Regions from separate parts of the Amycolatopsis camponoti genome, predicted to be linked through region 2. Evidence: riboswitches for the same ligand, from Rfam matches in the RefSeq annotation. Region 2 holds a riboswitch; each other region holds the start of a gene.

Region 1 (5,835 bases), on a different contig from region 2:
CCCGCACGGTGTCCCGTCCGGTCCGTACAACGTGCAGGGCGTGCCTTCGGGGCCGTACAACGTGCAAGGCGCGCCGTCCGGGCCGTACAACGTCCAGGGGACGCCGTCCGGGCGGTACCCGGGCCCGCCGCCCGGGCCTCCCCAGCAGCGCCCGCCCCAGCAGTTCGTCCCGCCGCCGGACCCGGTCGTGAGCACGTGGGGCCTGCCGCAGACGGCGTCGTGGGCCCGCGGCGACGAGCCCGCCCGCCCCGCGGCCCCGGCCGGTGGCAAGCGGGGCCGGATCCGGGAGGTCCTGGAGACCCAGGGCCTGGAGGGCGAGCAGCTGTCGGTGCAGCTGCTGGAGGTCCAGGACCCGGCGGACTCCCTGTTCAGCGCGGCGGGCTACCGCCTGGAAGAGGGCGAGCGCTCGGTGGTCGTGCACACCGAGATCACCAACCGCGGGGCGATCCCGTTCGCGTCGCTGCCGGACAACTACCTCGAGCTGCTCGCCGCCGACGGCACCGCGATCGGCAAGGCCCCGGTGTCGCTGACGTCGCGGCCGCCGCACAAGATCGGCGTCCAGCCCGGCGAAACCCTGGGCGGCCACACGGTCTACGTCCTCCCGGACGCGACGCGGGTGGTGTCGGTCCGCTGGAGCCCGCGGCCGGAACCGGACGAGCGCACGCTGACCTGGTCGATCGAAGACTGAGGCTTGTTCTGGTCAGCCCGCCGCGACCCGCGCGGAAACCGCCGGCCACCGGAGAAGTCATGCGGCGGGCGACGGCTGAACAAGCCTCACTAGTAGCTCTCGTCCCGCAGAGTTTCCAGAGCCTTCGCCAGGTCGTCCGGGTACTCCGACTCGAACTCGACCCAGCGGCCGTCGGCCGGGTGCGCGAACGCCAGGGTCTTCGCGTGCAGCCACTGCCGGCTCAGGCCGAGGTGGCGGGCCAGTACCGGGTCCGCGCCGTACGTCAGGTCACCGACGCACGGGTGCTTCAGCGCCGAGAAGTGGACGCGGATCTGGTGCGTCCGCCCGGTTTCGAGCTTGATGTGCGCCAGCGACGCCGCGCGGAAGGCCTCGACGACCTCGTAGTGCGTCACGCTCGGGCGGCCGCCCTGGACGACCGCGAACTTGTAGTCGTGGCGCGGGTGGCGGTCGATCGGGGCGTCGATCGTGCCGCGCATCGGGTCGGGGTGGCCCTGGACGATCGCGTGGTAGCCCTTGTCGACGGTGCGTTCCTTGAACGCGCGCTTGAGCACCGTGTACGCGTGCTCGCTCTTGGCCACCACCATCACGCCGGTCGTGCCCGCGTCGAGGCGGTGCACCACGCCCTGGCGCTCGGCCGCGCCCGACGTCGCGATCCGCAGGCCGGCCGCGGCGAGGCCGCCGACCACCGTCGGGCCGGTCCAGCCGGGGCTCGGGTGCACCGCGACGCCGACCGGCTTGGAGATCACGACGATGTCGTCGTCGTCGTGGAGGATCTGCATGCCGTCGACCGGCGCGGCGATGATCTCGACGGGGTTCGCCGGCTCCGGCAGCGTGATCTCCAGGAGACCGCCCCCGGACAGCCGGTCGGACTTGCCGGCGGGCCGGCCGTCGAGCAGCACGTCGCCGGATTCGGCCAGTTCCGCGACGACCGTGCGGGAGAGCCCGAGCAGCTTGGCGAGGCCGGCGTCGACCCGCATCCCGTCGAGCCCGTCGGGCACCGGGAGCATCCGCGCGCTCACGCCTGCTCCCCGGGCTGCTCGGTCTTCTTCTTGTCCTTGGTCGACGTGCCGTCGTAGTCCTTGCCCAGCAGGGACAGCAGCACGATCAGCGCACCGCCGACGCAGATCGCCGAGTCGGCGATGTTGAAGATCGCGAAGCCCTTGCCGTTCGGGGCGAACGCCGAGATGAAGTCGACGACGTGGCCCTGCAGCCCGCCCGGCGCGCGGAAGACGCGGTCGGTCAGGTTGCCGAGAGCGCCGGCGAGCACGAGGCCGAGCCCGATGGCCCAGCCGATCGAGCGCAGCCGCCGGGACAGCCAGATGATCGCGACGACGACGGCCAGCGCGACGAGCGCGAGCACCCACGTCATGCCGGTGGCCATCGAGAACGCGGCACCCGGGTTGCGGATCACCTGCAGGTAGACGAGACCGCCGAGGATCCGGACCGGCTCCTTGCCCTCGAGGTTGGCGGCGACCAGGTTCTTCGTCACCAGGTCGATCGCCCAGAACACGACCGCGACGGCGAACACCCAGCCCACGCGGCGCTTCGGCAGCGGCTTCGCCGGCGCTTCCGGTGTCTCCCGCACGGTCTCGGGCACCGCCTCTTCGGGCGCGGCGGTGTCGGGTTCGGAGTGGCTGGGGTCGGTGCTCACCGCTCCATTGTCCACGGCTGGTCAGGGCGCGTCGGCGGCAGTGTCACGGGGCCGCCGCAGGAGCACCGCGAACGCGGCGGCGAACAGCACGCCCGCCGCGCCCAGCGCACCGCTGACCGGCGGCTGGAAGAGCACGGTGACCAGCGCGAACACCACGGCCACGGCCAGCACGAACCGGCTGCGCTCGTACGCCGCCAGCACCAGCAGCCCCAGCGCCGCCACGAGCGGGCCCCGGACGTCGCCGGACAGCCGCAACTCCAGCGCGCCGACCAGGTCGAGCAGCGGGAGGGCGACCAGTGCGCCCAGCGTCCCGAGCACGAAGCGGACCGGCCGCGGCGGTGTGCCGGCGCGGCGCAAGCCCAGCCAGTACCACCCGGCCACGGCGAGCACGACGGCGGCGAGACCGGCGAGCCAGCCGAGCGTCGCCGACGGCACGACGTCGGTGGAAGTGGCGATGGCGACGGCCGAGAGCCGGTTCTCGGGCATGCCCGCACCGCCGAGCCCGCCGGTGCCGAGGGACACCCCCCGGCTCAGCTCGTAGCCGCGCACGGTGGCGAACTCGCCGGCCACCGGGGTGGCCGGGACCAGCGCCACCACCGCCATCACGAGCAGGGCGAACCCCAGCGCGGCCAACGGGAACCAGAGTCGTCGTCCATCCCCCATCGGGGCAGGTTAGCGCTCAGCAGAACGGCGGCAGCTCGCGCGGGTCGCCGACCGGGGCCCAGCGGCCGTCGACCTTCGCGTACTCCCAGCGAGCCCCGCGCGCCACGATCTGGCGCAGCGCCAGCACCACCCGGTCGACGTGCTCTTCGGTGCTGCCCAGGCCGAGGCTGACGCGGATCGCCTGCTGCCCGCTGCCGCCGGCGACGCCGATGAGGCGCTTGGCCGCGATGTGGGCGCAGAACGCGCCGTCGCGCACGCCGATTCCGTATTCGGCGGACAGCACCGCCGCCACCCAGCCCGGGTCGAAGCCGTCGACGACGAAGCTGAGCGTGCCGACGCGGTCGACCGGCGCGTCGAACAGCCGCAGCTCGGCGCAGCCCGGGATGCCCTCGAGTCCCTTGCGCAGCCGGGTGAGCAGGGCCTGCTCGTGCGCCACGACGGCGTCCCAGTTCTCGCTCAGCGTCTCGCACGCGACGCCGAGCGCGTACACGCCGACGGTGTTGGGCGAGCCGGCTTCGTGCCGCTCGGGGCCGGTGTTCCAGACCACCGCGTCCTCGGTGACGAGCTTGGTCGCGCCGCCGCCGGCGAGGTACGGCCGGGCGGCGCGCAGCCAGTCGGCGCGGCCGATCAGCGCGCCCGCGCCGAAGGGCGCGTACAGCTTGTGGCCGGACAGGGCGACGTAGTCGACGTCCAGCTCCTTGAGCGAGATCCGGCGGTGCGGGGCCAGCTGCGCGGCGTCGAGCGCGATGCGGGCACCGTGCTTCCGGGCCACCGCGGCGATCTCCGCCACCGGCAGGAGCTCACCGGTCACATTGGACGCTCCGGTGACGACGACCAACCGGGGCCCCTGCGGGGAATCCGCGAGGGCTTCGTCCACAGCGGACACCGCGGCGAGGCGCGTGCGCGGGGTCGGGATCCGCCGGACGTTCGGGCCCTGCCACGGCAGCAGCGCGGCGTGGTGCTCGGTGTCGAAGACGACGACCGTGGTGTGCCGCGGCAGGCTGCGGGCGAGCAGGTTGAACGAGTCGGTGGTGTTGCGGGTGAAGACGACGGTGTCGGTGCGACGGGCGTCGACGAAGCGGCGCAGGACGTCGCGGGTGCGCTCGTAGAGGCGCGTCGAGACCTGGGACGCGAAGCCGGCACCGCGGTGGACGCTGGCGTACCAGGGCAGGAACTCGTCGACCTTCGTGCGGACGGCGTCGAGACAGGGGGCGCTCGCCGCGTGGTCGAGGTTGGCGTAGCCGATGGTTTCGCCGGTGACCAGCGGGACCCGCAGCGCGGCCCCGGCGACGGCCGGGATGTCCTGCGTGGCAAGGCTTTCGGCGAAGACGGCCCGGGCAGCGGTGGTGGTGCTGGTGCGATCGATGGCGAGAGTCATCGGTGCCTCCTCGGCGGTCCGGGGGACCCCGGCGAGGGGCCCGCGCTTGCCCGTCGCACGGCGCGACCGGCCCGGTCTTCACCCGGGGCACCCCACCGCGGTAGGAGGGTTGCCGGCCAGCAAGCCGGGGCTGAACGCTGGCACTCATGACCTGAGTCAGAAGGTAACCGAGAACGCCGCCACCGGCCAACCCCCGCCTCACATTCTGAGACGCCGCTCACACACCGTGAGGACCTCAGAGCTTCGCGCGGAAACGTCCCGGGAGCTGCGTCACGGCGTTGTCGGCGAGGTGCGTCGCCGTGCCGGTGTACTGCTCGGCGCCCGCGGTGAAGCGCCAGCCGCCGATCGACTTCCCGTCGACCGGTTCGCCGCTGGCCGCCGCGACGACCGTCGAGACCTCGGCGAACGACTTGCCGTCCCAGTTCGCCGCCGCCGGGGCACCGGGGAGGGTCCAGAGCGTGAAGTGCACGTGGGCGCCGGTGCTGCTGCCGCCGCACGGGAGCGCGTTGCCGGTCGAGCCGAGCTCGGCTCCGGCCTCGACGTGCTCACCGTCGGTGACCTCGATGCCCTCCATGTGGTAGTACCCGGTTCGCCAGCCGCCGTCGTGGTCGATGGTCACCCAGTCGCCGCCCGCGCAGTGCTGCAGGTGGACGGTGCCGGCCAGCGGCGCGCGCACGGTGCGGTCGGCCGGGCTGAAGTCGATGGCGTTCTTGACGCCGGTGCTGCCGTCGTCGGAGTGGATGCCGGCCGAGTAGACCTGCTGACCGGCTTTGAACGGCAGGGCGAGCGCCGGAAACGGAGCCACTTCGGCGGTCGCGGTGGCGGGGACGGCCAGCCCGAGTCCGGCCGTGGCAGCGACGAGCAGAACCGCGAGACGAAGCTTTATCACCGTGCGTACTCCTCTGACTTGATGTTCACCCATTCGAACCAGTCGATGCGGGCGCACTGTAAGCCAAAAGAGGGAACCTTGGGAAGATCGAGTGAGATTTTCGTGAACCGGGGCGAGTACCACCCCGGCCGGCTCAGCGGCCGGACTCGCCCTTCCAGCGGGCCAGGCGGCCGGCCCGGTCCACCGCGCGGAGCCGGCGCTCGACGGAGTCGCGGACCTCGCTGGTCGTGACCACCAGCAGCTGGTCCAGCTCCTGCAGCCGGCTGGTCTTCTGCGGGGTGAAGCCGGCGCCTTCGCGCACGAGCAGGCTGACCGTCGCACCGACCGGCAGCCGCAGCTCCGACAGGTACACGCCGTGCAGCTTCGACCCGGGCTGGATGCGGACCTGCAGCAGTTCGGCACCCAGCTCGTCCAGCGGCGCGGAGTCGACTTCGATCTCGTGCGGCTCGGACTTCTTCGCCAGCCCGAGCCAGCGCCCGAGCGGCCCGAGCGTCGCCCCCTGGACCAGCGTCAGCACGATGACCAGCACGAACACCGCGTTGACCAGCCGTTGCGCGCCGGGCACC
Region 2 (5,835 bases):
GATCGCCTGCAGCACGCGCAGGTCGCCGGGCAGGTCGTCGAGCTCCTGGCGCAGGTGCGCGAGCGCGACCGTCTTGCCCTCGATCCGGCGTCCGGTCGAGCCTTCGACGTCGCCGCCCAGCAGCTTCAGCAGGGACGTCTTGCCGGAGCCGTTGACCCCGACCAGGCCGATCCGGTCGCCCGGCCCGACCCGCCAGGTGACGTGGTCGAGCAGCGTCCGGTCGCCGACCGTGTACGTCGTGTCTTCCAGCTCCAGCACGGTCTTGCCCAAGCGTCGCTTCGCGAACGCCATCAGCTCGACGGAGTCGCGCGGCGGCGGCACGTCCGCGATCAGCGCCTCGGCCGCGTCGATGCGGTAGCGCGGCTTCGACGAGCGCGCCTGCGGGCCGCGGCGCAGCCACGCCAGCTCCTTGCGCGCCAGGTTCTGCCGCTTCTCCTCGGCCGTCGCGGCCAGCCGCGCCCGCTCGGCGCGCGCGAAGATCCAGTCGGCGTAACCACCTTCGTACTGCTCGACGCGGCCGTTCGCGACCTCCCACGTCAGGCTCGCGACGGTGTCGAGGAACCACCGGTCGTGGGTGACGACCACGACCGCGATCCGCCGGTTCAGCAGGTGGTCGGCGAGCCACTGGACACCTTCGACGTCCAGGTGGTTGGTCGGCTCGTCGAGCACGACGAGGTCGAGCTCGCCGGTCAGCGCGGCGGCCAGGGAGACCCGGCGCCGCTCGCCGCCGGAGAGGTTCGCCGTCGGCGTGTCCAGCCCGATCGCGGTGATGCCCAGGCCGTCCACAATGGACCGCACGCGCGCGTCGGCCGCCCATTCGTGCTCGGCGCCGTAGCGTTCGAGCACGACCTCGCCGACGCTGCTGCCGTCCGGCAGCTCGGTCCGCTGGGTGACCACGGCCATCCGCAGGCCGCCGACGTGGCTCACCCGCCCGGAATCCGGCGCGGCGAGTCCGGAAAGGACTTCCAGGAGGGTGGTCTTGCCGCCGCCGTTGAGGCCGACGACACCGATGCGCTGCCCGGCCGCGACGCCCAGTGAGACGCCGTCCAGCAGTGGCTTCACCCCGTAGGACTTGCTCACCGCTTCCAGGTTGACCAGGTTGGCCATCCGCTCAGCCGTTCCTTTCCGAGAAGTATGAATCCACAGTGGACGATCAGGCGTGCACGCGCGGCGGCGCCGGGCGTGGGGCGTCGTCCCCGCCGACCACGCGGGCGCCGGGCACCGGGCCGTGCGCCACCCGGACCGTGCGGCACACCCCCGCGCCCGACAGCTCCGCGGCGACCTCCACCGCCGACCGCGCGTCCTCGCAGAGGAACGCGCACGTCGGGCCGGATCCGGAGACCGTGCCGGCGAGCGCGCCCGCGTTGACGCCGGCCCGCAGCGTCCGGCGCAGTTCGGGCCGCAGCGAGACCGCTGCCGCCTGGAGGTCGTTGCCCAGCAGCAGCGCCAGCTGCCGCGGGTCGCCCGAGGCCAGTGCTTCGACGACCGGGGTGTGCGAGCCGATCCGCGGCGGGTTGCCCGCCGCGCGCAGGCGGTCCAGCTCCTTGAACACCTTCGGCGTCGACAGGCCTTCGGAGTCGAAGGCCAGCACCCAGTGGAACGTGTGCCGCGACAGCACCGGGACGAGCTGCTCGCCCCGGCCGGTGCCCAGTGCCGTGCCGCCGTAGAGGGCGAACGGGACGTCGCTGCCCAGGCCGGCGGCGATCTCGGCCAGCTCGTCGCGCGTGACGTCGAGGTTCCAGAGGCTCGACAGCCCGACCAGGGTCGCCGCGGCGTCGGCGCTGCCGCCCGCCATGCCGCCCGCGACCGGGATGCCCTTGCGCAGCACCACCCGGACGTTCGGCTCTTCGGTGCGGCCGACGTGCGCGGAGAGCGCTTCGACCGCGCGCCAGGCCAGGTTGGTGCCGTCGGCGAGCACCGAGCCTTCGCCCTCGCCGTAGATCTCCAGCCCCGGCTCGTCGGTGACCGCGACGGTCACCTCGTCGGTCAGCGACAGAGCCTGGAACACGGTCACCAGCTCGTGGTAACCGTCTTCGCGCAGGTCGTCGACCGCCAGGTGCAGGTTGACCTTGGCCGGGACCCGGACGGTGACTGGGGGCGGAACTACAGCGAGCACCCGACCAGCCTACGTGGCCACGGAAACGCCCCGATGCGACGTGCGCATCGGGGCGTCTTCGGCGTCTGAGATCAGGCTGCGGCAACACCCTGGGGTCCGCGCGCGGTGTGCGTCACGTGGCCGCCGCGCTCGGCGACCCACGCCAGCGCCGCGTCGGCCCGCTCGCCGCGAACGCCGAGGCGGAACCGGCCGACCGGCGTGTCGCCGATCCGGGTCAGGCCGCCGCCGATCGTGGCGAACTCGACGTCGAAGCGGCCCGCGGCCTCGGGCAGCAGCGCGCCGACCGAGGCGAAGCCGACCAGCACGACGTCGGCCGAGCGGTCGTAGCGCGCGATCTGGGCGCGGGTCGTCTCGATAGCGGGCAGCAGCGCCTGCGCCGTGCGGCTGGCCGGGTTCGAGACCAGGTCGAGGACGGTGCCGCGCTCGACGACCGTGCCGTCTTCGAGCACCGCGACGTCGTCGCAGACCCGGCGGACCACGCCGGCGTCCGGGGTCGTGACCACGATGGTGGTACCCAACTCGGCGCGGGCGCGGTCGAGCACGGTGAGCACCGCGCCGGCCTCCTCCGGGTCGATGCCGGCGGTCGGGTCGTCGGCGAGCAGCACGGCCGGCGCCGCGGCCAGCGCCTTCGCGACCGCGACGCGGCGGAGCTGGCCCTCGGTCAGCTCGCCGGGACGCTGCGTCGCACGCTGCGTCAGGCCGACGAGGTCGAGGAGCGAGCCGACCCGGCTCCGGCGCTGTGGGCCGTCGACGCCGAGCTGCTCGAGCGGGGAGGCGATGTTGCCGGCGATCGTGCGCTCGGCGATCAGCTCCGGTTTCGTCGAAACGACGCCGAGCTGACGGCGGATCTCGCGCAGCCGGCGGCCGTCGAGGGTGCCGGTGTTGAGGCCGTCGAGGCGGACGACGCCGCGGTCGGGCCGCTCCTGCAGCGCGATGCAGCGGGCGAGGACGGACTTGCCGGACCCGGCCGGGCCGACCACGCCGAACAGCGAGCCGGCCTGGACCTCGACGCTCACGTCGCGCAGGGCGACGACCGAGTTTCCGTTGGTGGCAAAGGTTTTGGACAGGTTTTCGACGGTGATCACGAAGGCTCCAGAAAACGGGGTGCGCGCACGAAACGGCACCCGGCCGCAGGCAAAGTCCGTCCTATGTGGACGGTGCGTGAAGAAGGGGTGGACCGGCTACGACAAGCTCAGTGGGAGCGTCGACATGCGGTCACGGAGCGGCGGCCTTCGTCGACTACGCGACGCCTGGTCAGGAGCAGGGGGCGAGCTACCCTCTTCATCGGAAACGGCCTCCATCGGTCCTGGCGGTAGCACCTGCCCTGTGGAGGGTGGTTGCTGCGACTTCGGCGAGCCAGGTCTCTCAGTCGCTCGGGATGGACGCTTCCGAGTAAAGCCGATCCCGAGGAGCGAAAGCAAGCCTGTTGGCCCAGATCACACGAGTGGAGGTGTCCGAATCGCGAGATCGCACGTCAAGAGGCGTATTTTCACCGACCGGCGTTGACTTCCACTGTGGACGTGCTAACGGGCGGCGGCGAGCCGGGCGAAGTCGTGCACGTCCAGCTGCTCACCGCGGGTTTTCGGGTCGATCCCGGCGGCCGTGAGCAGCTCCCCGGCCCGTTCGGCCGAGCCCGCCCAGCCCGCCAGCGCGGCCCGGAGCGTCTTCCGGCGTTGTGAGAAAGCGGCGTCGACGAGCCCGAAGAGCCGATCGCGGTCGTCCGACGCCGGAGCGTCACCGCGCTCGAAGGCGACGAGCGCGGAGTCGACGTTCGGCACCGGCCAGAACACCGAACGCGGCACGGCGGCGACCTTGCGCGCCGGGCCGTACCAGGCGAGCTTGACGCTCGGCACGCCGTAGATCCGGCTGCCGGGGCCGGCCGCCATCCGGTCGGCGACCTCGGTCTGGACCATGACGAGGCCGGACGTCAGGGACGGCACCTCGGCGAGCAGGTGCAGCACGACCGGGACGGCGACGTTGTAGGGCAGGTTGGCGACGAGCGCGGTCGGCTCGCCCAGATCGTCCTTGCTGACGCGCATCGCGTCGGCTTCGACGACGGTCAGCCGTTCCGCGGCCTCGAGACCCCGCTCGGCGACGGTCTTGGGCAGCCGTTCGGCGAGCTTGGGATCGATCTCGACGGCGACGACGCGCGCGCCGGTGGCGAGCAGCCCGAGGGTCAGCGACCCGAGCCCGGGCCCGACCTCGAGGACGACGTCGTCCGGGCCGACGTTCGCCAGCTCGACGATCCGCCGGACGGTGTTGGGATCGTGCACGAAGTTCTGCCCGAGCTTCTTGGTCGGCCGCACGTCCAGCTCGGCCGCCAGCCCGCGGATCTCGGCAGGTCCCAACAGTTCAACCACCGCTGAAGCCTACCGATGGGGCATCACGCGTGACTGGGCAGGCATCACGCGTGATGGGAAGGGCATCACGCGCGATGCCCGCCTGATCACGAGTGATGCCCCTCGGGACACGCGTGATGCCTCTTCGCGCACGCGAAACGGCCCTCACCTCGGCGAGGTGAGGGCCGCTCGAAAAGCGTGTCAGGCCTTCTTGCCGCAGACCGGCCAGGCGCTGTAGCCGCCGCGGGCGTCGCGGACCTTCTCCGCGATCGCGATCTGCTGCTCACGCGAAGCCTGGCTCGGCAGGTTCGCGTAGGCGTCGCCGCCGTAGGCGTCCCACGTGCGCTTGTCGAACTGGAGGCCGCCGTAGTAGCCGTTGCCGGTGTTGATGGCCCAGTTGCCGCCCGACTCGCACTGCGCGATGCGGTCCCACGAGGAGCCGTCGCCGATCGCCGGCGTCGGGGCCTGCTTGGTGCCGACGTGGATGATCTTCGGCTTCGGCTGGGTGATGACCTGCTCGGAGATGCTCTCGCGGGAGACCTCTTTGCCGTTCTTCTGCGTGACCTTGTAGGTCACCATCTTCTCGCCCGGGGTGCCCGGGTCCTCGACCGAGGTCTTGCCCTTGGCCAGGTCCGGGTCGTCGACCTTCTGCTCGGGCGGGGCGATGTCTTCCTTCTGGACGACCGTCGAGACGCCGGTGCGGCTGATGTGCACCTCGGCGCCGTCGGTCAGCTTGACGTCCAAGCCACCCTCGGCCTGGTCCTCCGGGCCCAGGGTGAGCTTGTACTCGCCCAGGAACTCCTTCGTGGTGACCGCGGTCGTGGTGACCTTCTTCGGCGCGTTGGCGCCGTCGTAGAGCGTGAGGTTCTTGAGGGTCTTGATCTCGACCGTGGCGCCCTGCAGCGGCAGCTCGCCGTCCTTCGGCATCGACATCCACGTGCCGGGCTTGTCCACGCCGGCCATGCCGAGCTGACCCAGCGCGTCGCCGAGGTGGGTCGCGCGGACCCAGGAGGTGTGCTCCGAGCCGTCGACGATCATCTTCAGCTGGCGGCCGCGCTCGAGCTTGATGACCCCGCCGTCGCCGACCTCCGCCTGGGGGGACGGGGAGAGCGAGTCGTGCGCGCCGACCGACAGGCCGGCGTCCTCCAGCACCTCGCCGACGGTGTCGCCGAACGAGTGCACGGTGGTCTGCTGGCCGTCGACGTCGACGGTGATGCTCTTGTTCATCGCCAGCGCGGCCGCGCCGCCGCCGGCGACGCTGATCATGACGCTGAGGACGGCGCCCTTGAGGAAGCGGCGCTTCCAGACCTTGGAGGTCGCCCGGATGCTCTCGTCCATCGCGGCCTTCTTGGCCTGCGGGGACGCGGTCCGGTCCGCCTC
Region 3 (5,835 bases), on a different contig from region 2:
TCATCCCCGATGCGGGCTTTGGTGATCCGTGGTGCCCTCGAAGTATGAGCACTTCGCACCAGCCGGCACCCCCTCCCCAGCCGGAGACCAGCGGCTTCGCCCGCGTTCTCGACCGTGCGTTCGGTCACCCCTCCGGCCCGCTCGGCCGCCTCGGCGGCTGGGTGATGGCGCGGGGCAACGCCGCCACCGAGCAGCGCGTCGTCGACCTGGCCCGGATCGAACCGGACGAGACCGTCCTGGTCGTCGGCCCCGGCCCCGGCGTCGGCCTGGACGCCGCCGCGCGGCTGGCCGGGCGCGCCATCGGCGTCGACCCCTCCCCCGAGATGCTCGGGCTCTGCCACGAGCGCTGCGGCGACCGCGCCGAGCTGCGCGAAGGGTCGGCGGCCCGCACCGGCGAGCCCGACGGGTCCGTCGACGTCGTGCTGACCGTCAACAACGTCATGCTCTGGGACGACCGGGCGGTCGGGTTCGCCGAGCTGCTCCGGGTGCTGCGGCCCGGCGGGCGGCTGCTGCTGTCCGCGCACGAGAAGTGGCTGCCCGTGAGCAGGCACGTCCTGGCCGACGAAGCCGCCGAAGCGGGCTTCGCCGACCTGCAGACGTGGACCTGGGACCCGCCCGGCTTCGCCGCGCTGGCCGCGCAGCTGCGCGCCGTCAAGCCCGTCTAACGGGTGTCCACCCGGATGGGGTGGCCCTCGGGCACCTCGACCAGCACGATCCGCGTGCCTTCCGGGTCGGCGATCCAGGCCTCGTCGAGGCCCCAGGGCTCGCGCTGGGCGCCCCGCACCGGCTCCAGGCCTCGCTCCTTGAGATCGGCCAAGGTGCCGGCGAGGTCGCGGACCTGCAGCCAGAGCACCAGATCGGGCGACGCGCCCGTCTCGCCCCGGCCGGAGACCTCCAGGGAGCCGTGGCCGAGGAAGAACACCGTGCCGCCGGGGAACTCACGCTCCACGGCCAGGCCGAGGGTGTCGCGGTAGAACGCCGTCGTCGCCTCGGCGTCGCGCGCGCGGACGATCAGCCTGCTCTTCAGGACTTCCATCCGACCATCCCTACCGGACGCGCTCAGGCCGCCGCAATCGCGGCGATGCCGGACAGCACGATCACCGACCCGGCGAGCCGCCGCACGGCGTCGCTTTCGCCCAGCACCAGCCAGGCGGCGAGGCCGCCGAGCACGATGCTCAGCTCCCGGGCGGGCGCGACCAGGCTGACCGGCGCCATCGTGAGGGCGAACAGCACGAGGATGTACGCGATCGGCGAAAGCAGCCCGACGATGAACACCTCGCGGCGCTGCTCGCGCCAGATCCGCGTCACCTCCACGCGGCCGGCCAGCGCGCCGGGCAGGAGCAGCACGCTCTGCAGGACCGAGCCGAGGCCGAAGTAGACGACCGGCGGCACGCCGAGGCCGGTCACCGAGTGCGCGTCCCAGAGGGTGTAGCCGGCGATGACGGCCCCGGTCAGGAGGCCGTAGAGGATGCCGGCCTTGACGGCCTTCGGGTCGCCGCCCTGGCGGCCGGTGCTGATCACGAGCACCCCGGCGATCACCAGGAACGCGCCGAGCAGGCCGAGCCAGCCGGGCCGCTCGCCGAGCACGAGGACGGCGGCCAGCACCGACAGCAGCGGCCCGGTGCCCCGCGCGACGGGGTAGACGACGGAGAGGTCGCCGACGCGGTACCCGCGCTGCAGCACGATGCCGTAGACGATGTGCAGCACCGACGTGACCACCGCGGCCACCAGCCAGCTCCACTGTGGACGGTCGTCTTCCACGACGAGCAGCACGACCGTGACCGGCAGCAGCACGACGGCGGAAGCGGTGTAGTAGAGCCAGACGAACTGGGTGCCACCGGAGGAGATCCGCTTGGCGGCCAGGTTCCACGCGGCGTGCACGACGGCGGCGACGAGGACGAGCGAGAGGGCGGTGGTGTTCATGGGACCCTTCGGGTTTTCGCGCGCGCGAAAACCGGGTCCTCCAGGCTTTTGCCCCGTCAGATGAACGACCGGCCGTCCGGGCCCGCCGATGGTGCCGCTCGGACCAGACCCGCCGGTCCTGGTTGTGTGGAGCGGGAGCGCAGACCGGCGACGGAACCCTAGGCACTGCCGCCGCCCACGATACTCCCGGCTCCGGGCGTCCGCGGCCCGGCTGTTAAAGTGGTCGCTCGCTGCCCGTGCGGCATTCCGTCATGGAGGAAACCCGCTTTCCGCGGGGCCACTTCAGCGCGGCGGCGATCTCACCGAGTGAAACAGGAGTTGCCCTATGGCCAACATCAAGTCGCAGATCAAGCGCATCACGACGAACGAGAAGGCGCGTCAGCGCAACCAGGCGATCCGGTCCTCGGTGAAGACCGCGATCCGCAAGGTTCGCGAAGCCGCCGAGTCCGGCGACAAGGCCAAGGCCGTCGAGCTGCAGCGCGACGCCGCCCAGAAGCTGGACAAGGCCGTCTCGAAGGGCGTCATCCACGCCAACCAGGCCGCCAACAAGAAGTCGGCGCTGGCGAAGCGCGTCAACGCGCTCTGAGCCGGTTGATTTCTGGGAAAGCCCCGGCTTCGGCCGGGGCTTTCTTCATGCCCGGAGCTTGCGCGGCGCGCGCAGTGGATCGGCGTCGGCACATTCCCGCGAGCGGCAGAGCTGCACCCGCCGGTCGCTTGCCGCGAGCCCTGATCAGTACTCGCGTACGGCAACGCCGACCGCGCGAGACCCGTCATGACCGCCCGCGCGGGAGCCGCGGCGGGAGCCGGTGGGCGCGGCGGGAGCCGGTGGGCGCGGCGGGAGCCGGTGGGCGCGGCTCGTTTCACCGCCGTCAGCGGTCGCCCTTGGCGGCCGCTACCTCGAGGACCGCGCGCTCCAACGCGTAGCCCGGGTCGGCCGCCACGCCCTTGACCTCGGCGTTCAGCCTCGCCACCACGCGCATCGCCGTCGCCAGGCCGTCCTGGTTCCAGCCCCGGACCTGGCCCTGGGCCTTGCGGATCTTCCACGGCGGCATGCCCAGCTCGCCCGCCAGCTGGTTCGGGTTGCCCCGGCCCGCGCCCGAGACCCGGGCGATCGTGCGGACCGCGTCGGCCAGCGCGTCCGCCACCAGGACGTGCGGGACGCCCAGCTGCATCGCCCAGCGCAGCGACTCCAGCGCCGCCGAACGGTCGCCGCTCACGGCCTTCTCCGCGACCGCGAAGCCGGTCACGTCAGCGCGCCCGCGGTGGTAGCGATGGACTGCGTCCGCGTCGACGGTTCCGCCGGCGTCCGCCACCAGTTGCGTCGCCGCCGAGGAGAGTTCTCGCAGGTCGGACCCCACGGCGTCGATCAGAGCGGCGACTCCGCCCGGGTCGATCTTGCCGCCCGCGCGGCGCACCTCGTGCCGTACGAACTGCTCGCGCTCGGCCGGCTTGGTCATCTTCGGGCACTCGGTGACCTCCGCGCCGGCCTTCTTCAGCACCGCCGGGAGCGTCTTGCCCGCCTTGCTGCGCCCGCCGCCGGTGTGCACGACGACCAGCACGACACCGTCCGCCGGGTCCTTCAGGTAGGACGCCACCGCGTCGGAAAGCTCCTGCGAGATGTCCTGCGCCGACTCCAAGACGATCACGCGACCCTCGCTGAACAGCGACGGGCTGACGAGTTCGGCCAGCTCGGGGGCTGTGAGATCCGACACCCGGACGCGAGTCAGCTCGGCCGTGGCGTCGAGCGCGCGGGACGCGGCGAGCGTCTCCCGCACGGCGCGCTCGATCAGCAGTTCTTCCTCACCCAGGACCAGGTGAAGCGGGGCCGGGGCGGTGGCTTGCGCGGTCACGGGTGGATCCTCTCACTTGCGGTCTCGTGCGCCCGCTCCGGTGATGTCGAGCGGCCACCATGGCACAGCGTGAGCGCCATGTCGTACGGTGTCCTCGAGGCGGCGCGCTTCTTGGCGCGCACCGACAACCGAATACCGCTCATCCAGAGGGGCAGAGGGAACGGCCCGACGAAGCCCCGGCAACCGGCGTACAGCCTGTCATCCCGCGATCGCGGGGTAGCTGACGACCACGGTGCCAATTCCGGCCCGCTTCGGCGGGGCAGATGAGGAAAGGAACCTCGCGATGACCGCCACCCTCGGAACGACCTCCACCACGAAGACCCCGGATCTCGGTCCCGCCGTCGAACTGGTGTCGAAGGAAGAGGGCCACCGGCAGCCGCTCGCCCCGGAGTTCGTCTCCGCCGAGGACTTCTCGCCGCTCGAGGTCGCCTACGACTTCGGCCGCGTCCGCCGCGAAGACATCGAGGCCGGCCCCAAGAACATCTGGCGCTACAAGAAGCTCCTCCCGGTGCCGTCCAACATCGAAGAGATCCCGAACACCGAGCCCGGCGCGACCCGGCTGATCCGCGCCGACCGCCTCGCCAAGGAACTCGGCCTCAAGCGCTTGTGGGTCAAGGACGACACCGGCAACCCGACGCACTCCTTCAAGGACCGCGTGGTCGCCGTCGCGCTGGCCGCGGCCCGCGAGTTCGGGTTCGAGGTGCTCGCCTGTCCGTCGACCGGCAACCTGGCCAACGCGACGGCCGCCGCCGCGGCCCGCGCGGGCTGGCGGTCGGTCGTGCTGATCCCGAAGACCCTCGAGCGCGCCAAGATCCTCACCACCGCGGTCTACGACGGCGACCTGATCGCCGTCGACGGCAACTACGACGACGTCAACCGCCTCGCCACCGAGCTCGCCGGCGAGCACCCGAAGTGGGCGTTCGTCAACGTGAACGTCCGGCCGTACTACTCGGAAGGCTCGAAGACGCTGGCCTTCGAGGTCGCCGAGCAGCTCGGCTGGCGCATCCCGCCGCAGATCGTCGTGCCGATCGCCTCCGGTTCGCAGTTGACCAAGGTGGACAAGGGTTTCCGCGAGCTGGGCCAGCTCGGTCTCGTGGACGCCAGCCCGTACAAGGTGTTCGGCGCGCAGGCCACCGGTTGCTCGCCGGTGTCGGCCGCGTTCCGCGCCGGCCAGGACGTGGTCCAGCCGGTGAAGCCGGACACGATCGCCAAATCCCTGGCGATCGGCAACCCGGCCGACGGCCCGTACGTGCTCGACATCGTCAACCGCACCGGCGGCGCGATCGAGGACGTCACCGACGAAGAGGTCGTCGAGGGCATCCGGCTGCTGGCCCGCACCGAAGGCATCTTCACCGAGACCGCGGGCGGGGTCACCGTCGCGACGGCGAAGAAGCTGGTCGAGACCGGCAAGCTGGACCCGGACGCCGAGACGGTGCTCCTGATCACCGGCGACGGCCTCAAGACCCTCGACGCGGTCGAGAACCACATCGGCCCGAAGGCGACCGTGGCCGCGTCCGCCAAGGCAGTGAACGAGGCGCTCGGCTACTGACGTCCTTCGCCGGGGCGGGTTCACTGCCCGCCCCGGCGAGTGCCTCCTTTCGGATTTTTGTTCGCGGGACAGATGACTTCCGCTCAACGGCCCACGTCGGTCCAGCCGGCACCGCCGAGCTGTGCAGCGAAGCCATGAAGAAGAAGCTCGGCTACTGACCTCCGCGGCCGGGGTAGACTCCGCTGCCCGCCCGGCGAGTACCTCCTCTCGGGGTCTTATTGCGGACAGGCGACTTCGCTCAACGGCGAGGCGGACCACGTGCTGGGCCGCCCGCCTCCGCTGCGCCGCCACCCGCATCGGTCCGGCCAACGCCGCCAGGCTGTTCGTCAAAGCGATCAAGAAGCTCGGCTACTGACCTCCGCTGCAGGGCGGGCTCGCGGGGCCAGCTCCGGCTTCAGCGGCGCGGCGGGCCGCGCGGCTCGCCCCGTCGCGCTACCGCCGGGCCTGCCGGGTCGCCGACCACCGCCGTGTCGCCGTCCATGTCGGTCCGGGTGACCAAGGCTCCGAGCGCCG

The links. Region 2 has a riboswitch for S-adenosylmethionine ahead of AA23TX_RS02010 (methionine ABC transporter ATP-binding protein). Riboswitches for the same ligand answer to the same signal wherever they lie in the genome.
Region 1: another riboswitch for S-adenosylmethionine. It lies ahead of AA23TX_RS29505 (aminotransferase class V-fold PLP-dependent enzyme); the one in region 2 lies ahead of AA23TX_RS02010 (methionine ABC transporter ATP-binding protein).
Region 3: another riboswitch for S-adenosylmethionine. It lies ahead of thrC (threonine synthase); the one in region 2 lies ahead of AA23TX_RS02010 (methionine ABC transporter ATP-binding protein).

Annotation. Positions count from the first base shown of each region.
Region 1 covers NZ_CABVGP010000002.1:1,948,865-1,954,699, reverse strand. Annotated here, with positions in the region: gene AA23TX_RS29525 (Lrp/AsnC family transcriptional regulator) at 1-688, shown strand, start outside; gene AA23TX_RS29520 (RluA family pseudouridine synthase) at 778-1,707, opposite strand; gene lspA (signal peptidase II) at 1,704-2,339, opposite strand; gene AA23TX_RS29510 (hypothetical protein) at 2,361-3,002, opposite strand; gene AA23TX_RS29505 (aminotransferase class V-fold PLP-dependent enzyme) at 3,019-4,380, opposite strand; SAM riboswitch class IV at 4,418-4,532, opposite strand; gene AA23TX_RS29500 (M23 family metallopeptidase) at 4,616-5,269, opposite strand; gene AA23TX_RS29495 (potassium/proton antiporter) at 5,403-5,835, opposite strand, start outside.
Region 2 covers NZ_CABVGP010000001.1:411,194-417,028, reverse strand. Annotated here, with positions in the region: gene AA23TX_RS02020 (ABC-F family ATP-binding cassette domain-containing protein) at 1-1,107, opposite strand, end outside; gene AA23TX_RS02015 (4-(cytidine 5'-diphospho)-2-C-methyl-D-erythritol kinase) at 1,154-2,116, opposite strand; gene AA23TX_RS02010 (methionine ABC transporter ATP-binding protein) at 2,188-3,201, opposite strand; SAM riboswitch class I at 3,411-3,501, opposite strand; gene rsmA (16S rRNA (adenine(1518)-N(6)/adenine(1519)-N(6))-dimethyltransferase RsmA) at 3,640-4,476, opposite strand; gene AA23TX_RS02000 (resuscitation-promoting factor) at 4,657-5,835, opposite strand, start outside.
Region 3 covers NZ_CABVGP010000002.1:1,459,553-1,465,387, reverse strand. Annotated here, with positions in the region: gene AA23TX_RS27410 (class I SAM-dependent methyltransferase) at 45-665, shown strand; gene AA23TX_RS27405 (VOC family protein) at 662-1,036, opposite strand; gene AA23TX_RS27400 (DMT family transporter) at 1,060-1,923, opposite strand; gene rpsT (30S ribosomal protein S20) at 2,249-2,509, shown strand; gene holA (DNA polymerase III subunit delta) at 2,793-3,773, opposite strand; SAM riboswitch class I at 3,910-4,043, shown strand; gene thrC (threonine synthase) at 4,057-5,322, shown strand; gene AA23TX_RS27380 (ComEC/Rec2 family competence protein) at 5,717-5,835, opposite strand, start outside.